2 regions of the Leisingera sp. CC-HEC096 genome follow, and region 2 is predicted to be linked to the other one. Evidence: riboswitches for the same ligand, from Rfam matches in the RefSeq annotation. Region 2 holds a riboswitch; the other holds the start of a gene.

Region 1 (4,209 bases), 1.3 Mb from region 2:
GTTGCCAATGGCGTCATTGCGCGAACACAGCCAGACCGAGCGCACATTGGCGTCGCCGTCCTTGTAGCGCGCCAAGAGCAGCACCGAGATCAGGTTGGCCGCCAGCGCCATGAAACCGATCACCCCCATGATATGGGCCTGCGGCACGCCGACGTAAAATACCTGATAGATCGTGGAGCCGAACACCCACAGCCCCATCAGCAGGAGGCTGATTCCCTTGCCGAGTGCCGCCAGCGCGCGGGTGCGCAGGGTGGCGCCGATCACCGCCAGCGAGATGCCATAGGTCAGCGCATCGCCCAGAAAGTCCAAGGCGTCCGCCTTCAGCGCCTGGCTGCCGGACAGCTGACCCGCGCCCATTTCCACCGCGAACATGCCGGCGTTGATGGCGATCACCAGCCAAAGCCTGCGTTTGTAGTCCGCCGATACCCCGTCAAACCGGGCCTCATGATTGCAGCAGCCTGCCATTGCTCTTGTCCTCATTCCTGATTCGAGATCAATGTAGGGCCTCTAGTCACTAGAGCATCAAGAGGTCATTGCGATGTTTTCCATCGGTCAGCTGTCCAAGGCCACCGGCGTGAAGGTTCCGACCATCCGCTATTACGAGGAGATCGGCCTGCTGCCGGAACCGGGCCGCAATGCCGGCAACCAGCGCCGCTACGGGCAGGACGGCATGGAGGCGCTGGGCTTCATCAAGCACGCCCGGGACCTTGGCTTTTCGCTGGAGGACATCAAGGCGCTGATGGGGCTGGACGGGCAGCTGGGCGATGATTGCGCCGAGGCCGACCGGCTCGCCCGCAGCCAGCTGCGGAACGTGCGCGCGCGGATTGCGAGGCTGGAGCGCCTGGCCGCGGAACTGGAGCGGATCAGCCACCTGTGCGACGGCGGCAATGGCGGCTGCTGCAAGGTGCTGACCGCGCTGGGCGATCACAGCCAATGCGCAAGTGAGCATGATTGAGGACGCAGGCTGAGAGGAATTGCCCGAACTGCACTCGGGCAAACTCCTTTGTTAGAGCCTGATCCTTAGCCGATGCGGCCCTGGTTTTCGCCGATCTGACCGCGGTGCACCAGCAGGTGGTCCAGGATCACGCAAGCCATCATCGCCTCCGCCACCGGTACCGCACGGATGCCGACGCAGGGGTCGTGGCGGCCCTTGGTGATCACCTCGGTAGCGGAGCCGTCCTTGCGGATCGACTTGCGCGGGGTGAGGATCGAGGAGGTCGGCTTGACCGCAAAGCGCACCACCACGTCCTGTCCGGTGGAAATGCCGCCGAGGATGCCGCCGGCGTGATTGGAGGAATACTCAGGCCCGTTCTCACCCATGAAAATCTCGTCGGCGTTTTCCGAGCCTTTCAGCCGCGCGGCATTCATGCCCTCGCCGATCTCCACGCCCTTCACCGCGTTGATCGACATCATCGCGGCGGCCAGGTCAGTGTCGAGCTTGCCATAGACCGGCGCGCCGATACCGGCGGGGACGCCGCGCGCCACCACTTCGACCACGGCGCCCACCGAGTCATGCGCCTTGCGCAGGGCTTGCAGGTAGTCTTCCCACTCCTGCACCGCGCCTGCGTCGGGGATCCAGAAATCATTCTGGTCGATCGCCTCCCAGTCGAAGCGGCTGCGGTCGATTTCCAGCTCGCCCATTTGGGTCATATAGCCCTTGATCTCCAGCCCCGGCACCAGTGCCTTGATTGCTTCACGTGCAACACCGCCCGCGGCAACCCGCGCCGCGGTTTCGCGCGCCGAGGAGCGGCCGCCGCCGCGGTAGTCGCGGTTGCCGTATTTCTGAAAGTACGTGATGTCGGCGTGGCCCGGACGGAAGGTCTGGGAGATCTCGCCGTAATCCTTGGACCGCTGGTCGGTGTTTTCGATCATCAGCTGAATCGGCGTGCCGGTGGTCATGCCGTCGAACACGCCGGACAGGATTTTCACCGCATCCGGCTCATTGCGCTGGGTGGTGTTCTTGTTCTGGCCGGGGCGGCGCTTGTCGAGCCACTGCTGCAGCATTTCCGGCTCCAGCGGCACGTTCGGCGGGCAACCGTCAACGGTGGCGCCAAGCGCAGGCCCGTGGCTTTCGCCCCAGGTGGTGACGCGGAAGAGGTGTCCAAAGCTGTTCATCGACATGAGGCGCGGTCTCCTTTGCGGGACGTGCTTAGCGGGCAGGGGGCTGTGTCTCAAGTGGATTCCTCTGCCGTGGACCGGGCAGGGGCGCTGCCCCCGCCGTCTGCGGCGGCTCCCCCCGGGGTATTTTCAGCCAGAAGAACAGGGGATCCCGATTGCGGGCGGTCCAGTTTGCCTGAACTGTAGGTCCTGGCCGGAGTTTGGCTTGTCATTGCTGCGGCTGAGGCATAATGTCCGCGCCACCTCGGGGTGCGCGCGAGCGCTGAGATGACACCCGTTGAACCTGAACCGGATCACACCGGCGGAGGGAAGGTACTGGAAAGCCTCCACCCTTGCCCAAAGCCGCAAAGGAGGATGGCATGAAACATCTTGCATTTGCAGCGGGACTGCTCGGCGCCTCGGCAGCCTTTGCCGAAACGCCTGAACTGGTCGTTTACACCTATGACAGCTTTGTCTCCGACTGGGGCCCCGGCCCGGCGGTGGAAGAAGCGTTCGAGGAAGTTTGCGGCTGCGACCTGAAACTGGTTGGCGCGGGCGACGGTGCGGCGCTGCTGGCGCGGGTCAAACTGGAAGGCGAGCGTTCGGATGCAGACGTCGTGCTGGGGCTCGACACCAACCTGACCGCGGCGGCCAAGGAAACCGGCCTGTTTGCCGAGCATTCGGTCAGCGCCGATTACGCGCTGCCGGTTGAATGGAACGACGTGACCTTTGTGCCCTATGACTGGGGCTACTTTGCCTTTGTCCATAACGCTGACGCCGCGGCGCCAGCGGATTTCAAGGCGCTGGCCGCCAGCGACAAGAAAATCGTTATTCAGGACCCGCGCTCTTCGACCCCTGGTCTGGGTCTGCTCTTGTGGGTGAAGGCCGCCTACGGCGAAGAGGCGCCGGAGATCTGGAAGGGTCTTTCCGACAATGTCGTGACCGTGACCAAGGGCTGGTCCGAGGCCTATGGCATGTTCCTGGAGGGCGAGGCTGACATGGTTCTCTCCTACACCACCTCGCCTGCGTATCACCTGATTGCGGAGGAAGATGGCTCCAAGGCGGCGGCGGCCTTTGATGAGGGCCATTACATGCAGGTGGAAGTTGCCGGCAAGCTGGCAAACAGCGACCAGCCGGAGCTGGCGGACCAGTTCCTGGCCTTCATGGTGTCGGATGCGTTCCAGTCGGTCATCCCGACCACCAACTGGATGTATCCGGCGGTGACACCGGCGGCGGGTCTGCCGGAAGGATTCGACACCCTGATCGCGCCGGAGAAATCGCTGCTGCTGAGCGAGTCTGAAGCGGCAGAGGTGCGTGACGCGGCGCTGGGCGAATGGCTGGACGCGCTCAGCCAGTAAGCGCCTTTCCCGGGATCAGTGCAGCCCTGCTGGTGGCTGCTCTGATCCTGGGAACGCTGAGGGCTGTGGTCCTCAGGGCGGAGGCCGGCACCGGGTTTGGCGCCAGTGACTGGGCCGCGCTGCGGTTCACGCTGACCCAGGCAAGCCTGTCGGCGCTGTTGAGCGTCGGTCTTGCCATTCCCGTTGCCCGCGCGCTGGCGCGGCGGCGGTTTCCCGGGCGGAGCCTGTTGATTGCCCTGTTGGGCGCGCCGTTCATCCTGCCTGTGATTGTTGCCATTCTTGGTTTGCTGGCCGTCTTCGGCCGGGCGGGCTGGCTGAGCCAGGGGCTGATTTCCCTCGGGTTAGAGCCTGTTCAGATCTATGGCCTGCACGGGGTGGTGCTGGCGCATGTGTTTTTCAACCTGCCGCTGGCGACCCGGCTGATTTTGCAGGGCTGGCAGGAGATTCCCGCCGAACGCTTCCGCCTGGCGGCGCAGCTGGATGCCGGGCCGCTGGCGATGTGGCGGCTGCTGGAAGGGCCGATGCTGCGGCGGGTGGCGCCCGGCGCGCTGGCGGTGGTCTTTGCCATCTGCCTCTCCAGCTTTGCCGTGGCGCTGACCCTGGGCGGCGGCCCGAGGGCGACGACGATCGAGCTCGCCATATATCAGGCCTTCCGCTTCGATTTCGACCTGGGCCGGGCCGCGCTGCTGTCGGGCATGCAGCTGGTGCTGACCGGGGCAGCCGCGCTGGTGGCGCTGCGGGTGTCGGCGGGGGA
Region 2 (4,209 bases):
GGCTTCGCCTTGCGCATGGGTGATCCCCTGCCACGCCTGTTCCCGGCGGCCTGGGTTCTGTTGCAGCTCCTGCAAGGCAGCCCGCACCAGTGCCGCGTTCAGCGGCGACGGTGCTGTGGCAAAGATGAAGCCGCGCGCCTTGTTGATCAGAGTATCGATCAGCACACGCTGACCGCAGATCAAAGCGCCGGAGGCACCCAAAGCCTTGCCGCAGGTGTGCAGACTCAGGACATTCGGGCGGTGCGCGATCTCATGCGCCAGCCCGCGGCCCAGATCGCCGAACACGCCCGTCGAATGCGCTTCATCCACCACCAGCACGGCGCCCTCGGCATCGGCCAGCGCCATCAGTGCATCCAGCGGCGCGAGGTCGCCGTCCATGGAATATACCGCCTCAACCGCGATCCAGACCTGGCCGTCGCCGCCTTCCGCGCGCCAGGCTTTCAGCGCCCGCGCGGCGTCCTCCGCGTCGCTGTGGGCAAAGCTGCGCGTCTCGGCCCGGCCCAGCCGCATGCCGTCATGGGTGCTGGCATGGATCAGCGCGTCATACAGCACCAGATCGCCCTGCTGCGGCAGGGTTGAGAAAATCGCCTGATTGGCATTGAAGCCGCCGCCCATGAACAGCGCAGCCTCGGTGCCGAAAAACTCCGCAGCCTCCGCCTCCAGCAGCTGATGTTCCGCATCATTGCCGCGCAGCAGGCGCGAGCCGCCTGCCCCCACCGGCACCCCGCGCGCCAGCGCATCTGCGGCAGCGGCGCGCAGCACGTCACTGCCCGCCAGCCCAAGGTAGTCGTTGGAGGCAAAGTCGTGCCCGTCCCGCGGCATCAGCTGCCGGTAGCGCCCGCGCGTGCGCAGCGCTTCCAGCGATTTCTCATGCCTCGGGAAGGCGCCCGCCATCAGCGGCTGCCGTCGCAGCCCGCGGCCATGGCGGTGATGCCCAGACGGTCAAACAGCTGCTGGTCCTTGTCCTCTTCGGGGTTGTCCGCGGTCAGCAGCGTGTCGCCCACAAAGATCGAGTTGGCACCGGCAAAGAAGCACATCGCCTGCATCTCGTCCGACATATCGGTGCGGCCTGCGGACAGGCGCACGTGGGATTTCGGCATCAGGATGCGGGCCAGCGCCACGGAGCGGACAAATTCGATCGGGTCCAGCTTCTCGACATTGGCGAGCGGCGTGTCAGCGATCGGGATCAGCATGTTCACAGGCACCGAATCCGGGTGCACCTCCAGCGTTGCCAGTGCCAGCATCATGTCGATGCGGTCCAGCTGCTGCTCGCCCATGCCAACGATGCCGCCGGAGCAGACCTTGATGCCCGCCTCGCGCACCCGGTTCAGGGTGTCGATCCGGTCGGCGAAGGTGCGGGTGGTGATGATCTCGGAGTAGTAGCGCTCGGAGGTATCGATGTTGTGGTTGTAGTAGTCCAGACCAGCATCGCGCAGGCGGAACACCTGTTCCTCGTCCAGCATGCCCAGCGTCATGCAGGTTTCCATGCCCAGGTCCTTCACGCCCTGCACCATCGCTTCCAGCGCCGCCATGTCGCGGTCCTTGGGCGAGCGCCAGGCGGCCCCCATGCAATAGCGCGTCGCGCCGCCTTCCTTGGCTTTCTTGGCCTCGGCGATCACCCGCTGCACCTCGATCAGCTTGGACGCCGACAGCTGCGCGCCGTTGCGCGCCGACTGGGAGCAATAGGCGCAATCCTCGGCGCAGCCGCCGGTCTTGATGCTGAGAAGCTTGGATTTCTGCACCTGGTTGGGGTCGAAATACTGCCGGTGCACGGTGTGCGCCTGAAACAGCAAGTCCATGAAAGGCTTGTTGTAAATCGCTTCCGCTTCCTCGCGGGTCCAGTCGGTGCGGATGGGTGCAGCGTCCAGCATGCTGTCTCCTGTTCTCTATACCTGTTGGCCATGCGCGGATGGCGTTTCCGGTTTTTATAGATAATTTTGAGGCCGCCGATCAAGCACCAAAGCTGCGCTGCAGCGATTTGCCTCGCAGATGCGCCCTTAATGCCAGTATCACGCTGATAATAATGCCAAAAAATAATCTATGAAAATAGCAGTTGACGCGAACCCCGCCCCTCCCCTAGCCCTATAGGCACGCAGGGGAGTCCCGCCCAAGGGACTGAGAGGCGTCATGGTGCGGGGCAGCCCGGACCGGCGGCGCGACCCTTTGAACCTGACCCAGTTGACACTGGCGTAGGAAGCTAGGACGCGCCTTTTGGCCCCTTGTCCCCGCGGGGACAGCCGTTTGAAACGGGCGCATTCCGGTCAAGCAGGCCCCATGCCTGCCGGTTTCCCGAGCCAAAACTCACCTGGTGTCTTTTCTGAGTTTAGGCTTCGAGGAGCACCAAAATGAACGTCCCCAACCCCAAGATTACGACGGGCGCATTGCCCGCGTCGCGCAAGATCTACGTCAGCGGCGAGGTCCATCAGGACATCCGCGTGCCGATGCGCGAAATCTCCACCCACCCCACCGCGGGCGAGGCGCCGCTGCCGGTCTATGACAGCTCCGGGCCCTACACCGACCCGGATGTGCTGACCGACATCCGCGAAGGCCTGCCAGCGCTGCGCCGCCAGTGGATTGAGGCACGCGGCGACGTCGAAAGCTACCAGGGCCGCGATGTGAAGCCGGAGGACAACGGCTTTGTCGAGGGCGACCGGCTGACGCCTGAGTTCCCGGTGAAACCCGCCCCCCTGCGCGGCAAGGACGGCAAGGCGCCGACCCAGCTGGCCTATGCGCGCGCTGGCATCATCACCCCGGAGATGGAGTTTGTGGCGATCCGCGAAAATCAGCTGCGCGAGCTGTCGCCTTGTCACGCCAAACGCGACGGCAATGATTTCGGCGCCAAAATCCCCGACTACGTGACGCCGGAATTCGTGCGCCAGGAAATCGCCGCGGGCCGCGCCATCATCCCCGCCAACATCAACCACCCGGAAATCGAGCCGATGATCATCGGCCGCAATTTCAAGGTGAAGATCAACGCCAACATGGGCACCTCTGCCGTCACCTCCTCAATGGAGGAAGAGGTCGACAAGCTGGTCTGGGCGATCCGCTGGGGCGCCGACACGGTGATGGACCTGTCGACGGGGCGCAACATTCACAACACCCGCGAATGGATCGTGCGAAACTCCCCCGTTCCCATCGGCACCGTGCCGATCTACCAGGCGCTGGAGAAGGTCAATGGCATCGCCGAGGACCTGACTTGGGAAGTGTTCCGCGACACGCTGATCGAGCAGGCGGAGCAAGGCGTCGACTACTTCACCATCCACGCGGGCGTACGGCTGCACATGGTGCCGATGACGGTGAACCGGGTGACGGGGATCGTCTCGCGCGGCGGCTCGATCATGGCCAAGTGGTGCCTGCATCACCACAAGGAGAGCTTCCTCTATGAGCATTTCGAGGAGATCTGCGACATCTGCCGCCAGTATGACGTGAGCTTCAGCTTGGGCGACGGCTTGCGCCCCGGCTCCATCGCGGACGCCAATGACGAGGCGCAGTTTGCTGAGCTGGAAACCCTCGGTGAACTGACCAAGATTGCCTGGGCCAAGGACTGCCAAGTGATGATCGAAGGGCCGGGCCATGTCGCCATGCACAAGATCAAGGAGAACATGGACAAGCAGCTGGAGTGCTGCCACGAGGCGCCGTTCTATACGCTTGGGCCGCTGACCACCGACATCGCGCCGGGCTATGACCATATCACCAGCGGCATCGGAGCCGCCATGATCGGCTGGTTCGGCTGCGCCATGCTGTGCTACGTGACACCCAAGGAGCACCTGGGCCTGCCCGACCGTGACGACGTGAAGACCGGGGTGATCACCTATAAGATCGCCGCCCATGCCGCCGATCTGGCCAAGGGCCTGCCGGGCGCCCAGCGCCGCGACGATGCGCTGAGCCGCGCGCGGTTCGAATTCCGCTGGGAGGACCAGTTCAACCTGTCGCTGGACCCGGACACCGCGCGCGAGTTCCACGACCAGACACTGCCGAAACAGGCCCATAAGGTCGCCCATTTCTGCTCCATGTGCGGGCCGAAATTCTGCTCCATGCGGATCAGTCACGACATCCGCTCGGAAGCGCAGAAAGAGGGCATGGAGGCGATGGCCGCCAAGTTCCGCGAGGGCGGTGAGCTGTACGTGCCTGCCGCTGAAGCAGCGGAACCGGCGGAATGATCACCATCGCAGGCGCGGGCCTTGCCGGTCTCGCCTGCGCCTATGAACT

What was found. Region 2 has a riboswitch for thiamine pyrophosphate ahead of thiC (phosphomethylpyrimidine synthase ThiC). Riboswitches for the same ligand answer to the same signal wherever they lie in the genome.
Region 1: linked by a shared signal. The riboswitch ahead of thiB (thiamine ABC transporter substrate binding subunit) and the one ahead of thiC (phosphomethylpyrimidine synthase ThiC) in region 2 are both predicted to bind thiamine pyrophosphate.

What each region holds. Positions count from the first base shown of each region.
Region 1 covers NZ_JCAIJS010000001.1:2,935,411-2,939,619, forward strand. Annotated here, with positions in the region: gene AC5STI_RS14075 (cation efflux transmembrane domain-containing protein) at 1-465, opposite strand, end outside; gene AC5STI_RS14080 (MerR family transcriptional regulator) at 539-955, shown strand; gene aroC (chorismate synthase) at 1,021-2,121, opposite strand; TPP riboswitch at 2,354-2,445, shown strand; gene thiB (thiamine ABC transporter substrate binding subunit) at 2,478-3,455, shown strand; gene AC5STI_RS14095 (thiamine/thiamine pyrophosphate ABC transporter permease ThiP) at 3,431-4,209, shown strand, end outside.
Region 2 covers NZ_JCAIJS010000001.1:1,629,847-1,634,055, forward strand. Annotated here, with positions in the region: gene AC5STI_RS07965 (8-amino-7-oxononanoate synthase) at 1-894, opposite strand, end outside; gene bioB (biotin synthase BioB) at 894-1,871, opposite strand; TPP riboswitch at 2,085-2,213, shown strand; gene thiC (phosphomethylpyrimidine synthase ThiC) at 2,346-4,160, shown strand; gene AC5STI_RS07980 (FAD-dependent oxidoreductase) at 4,157-4,209, shown strand, end outside.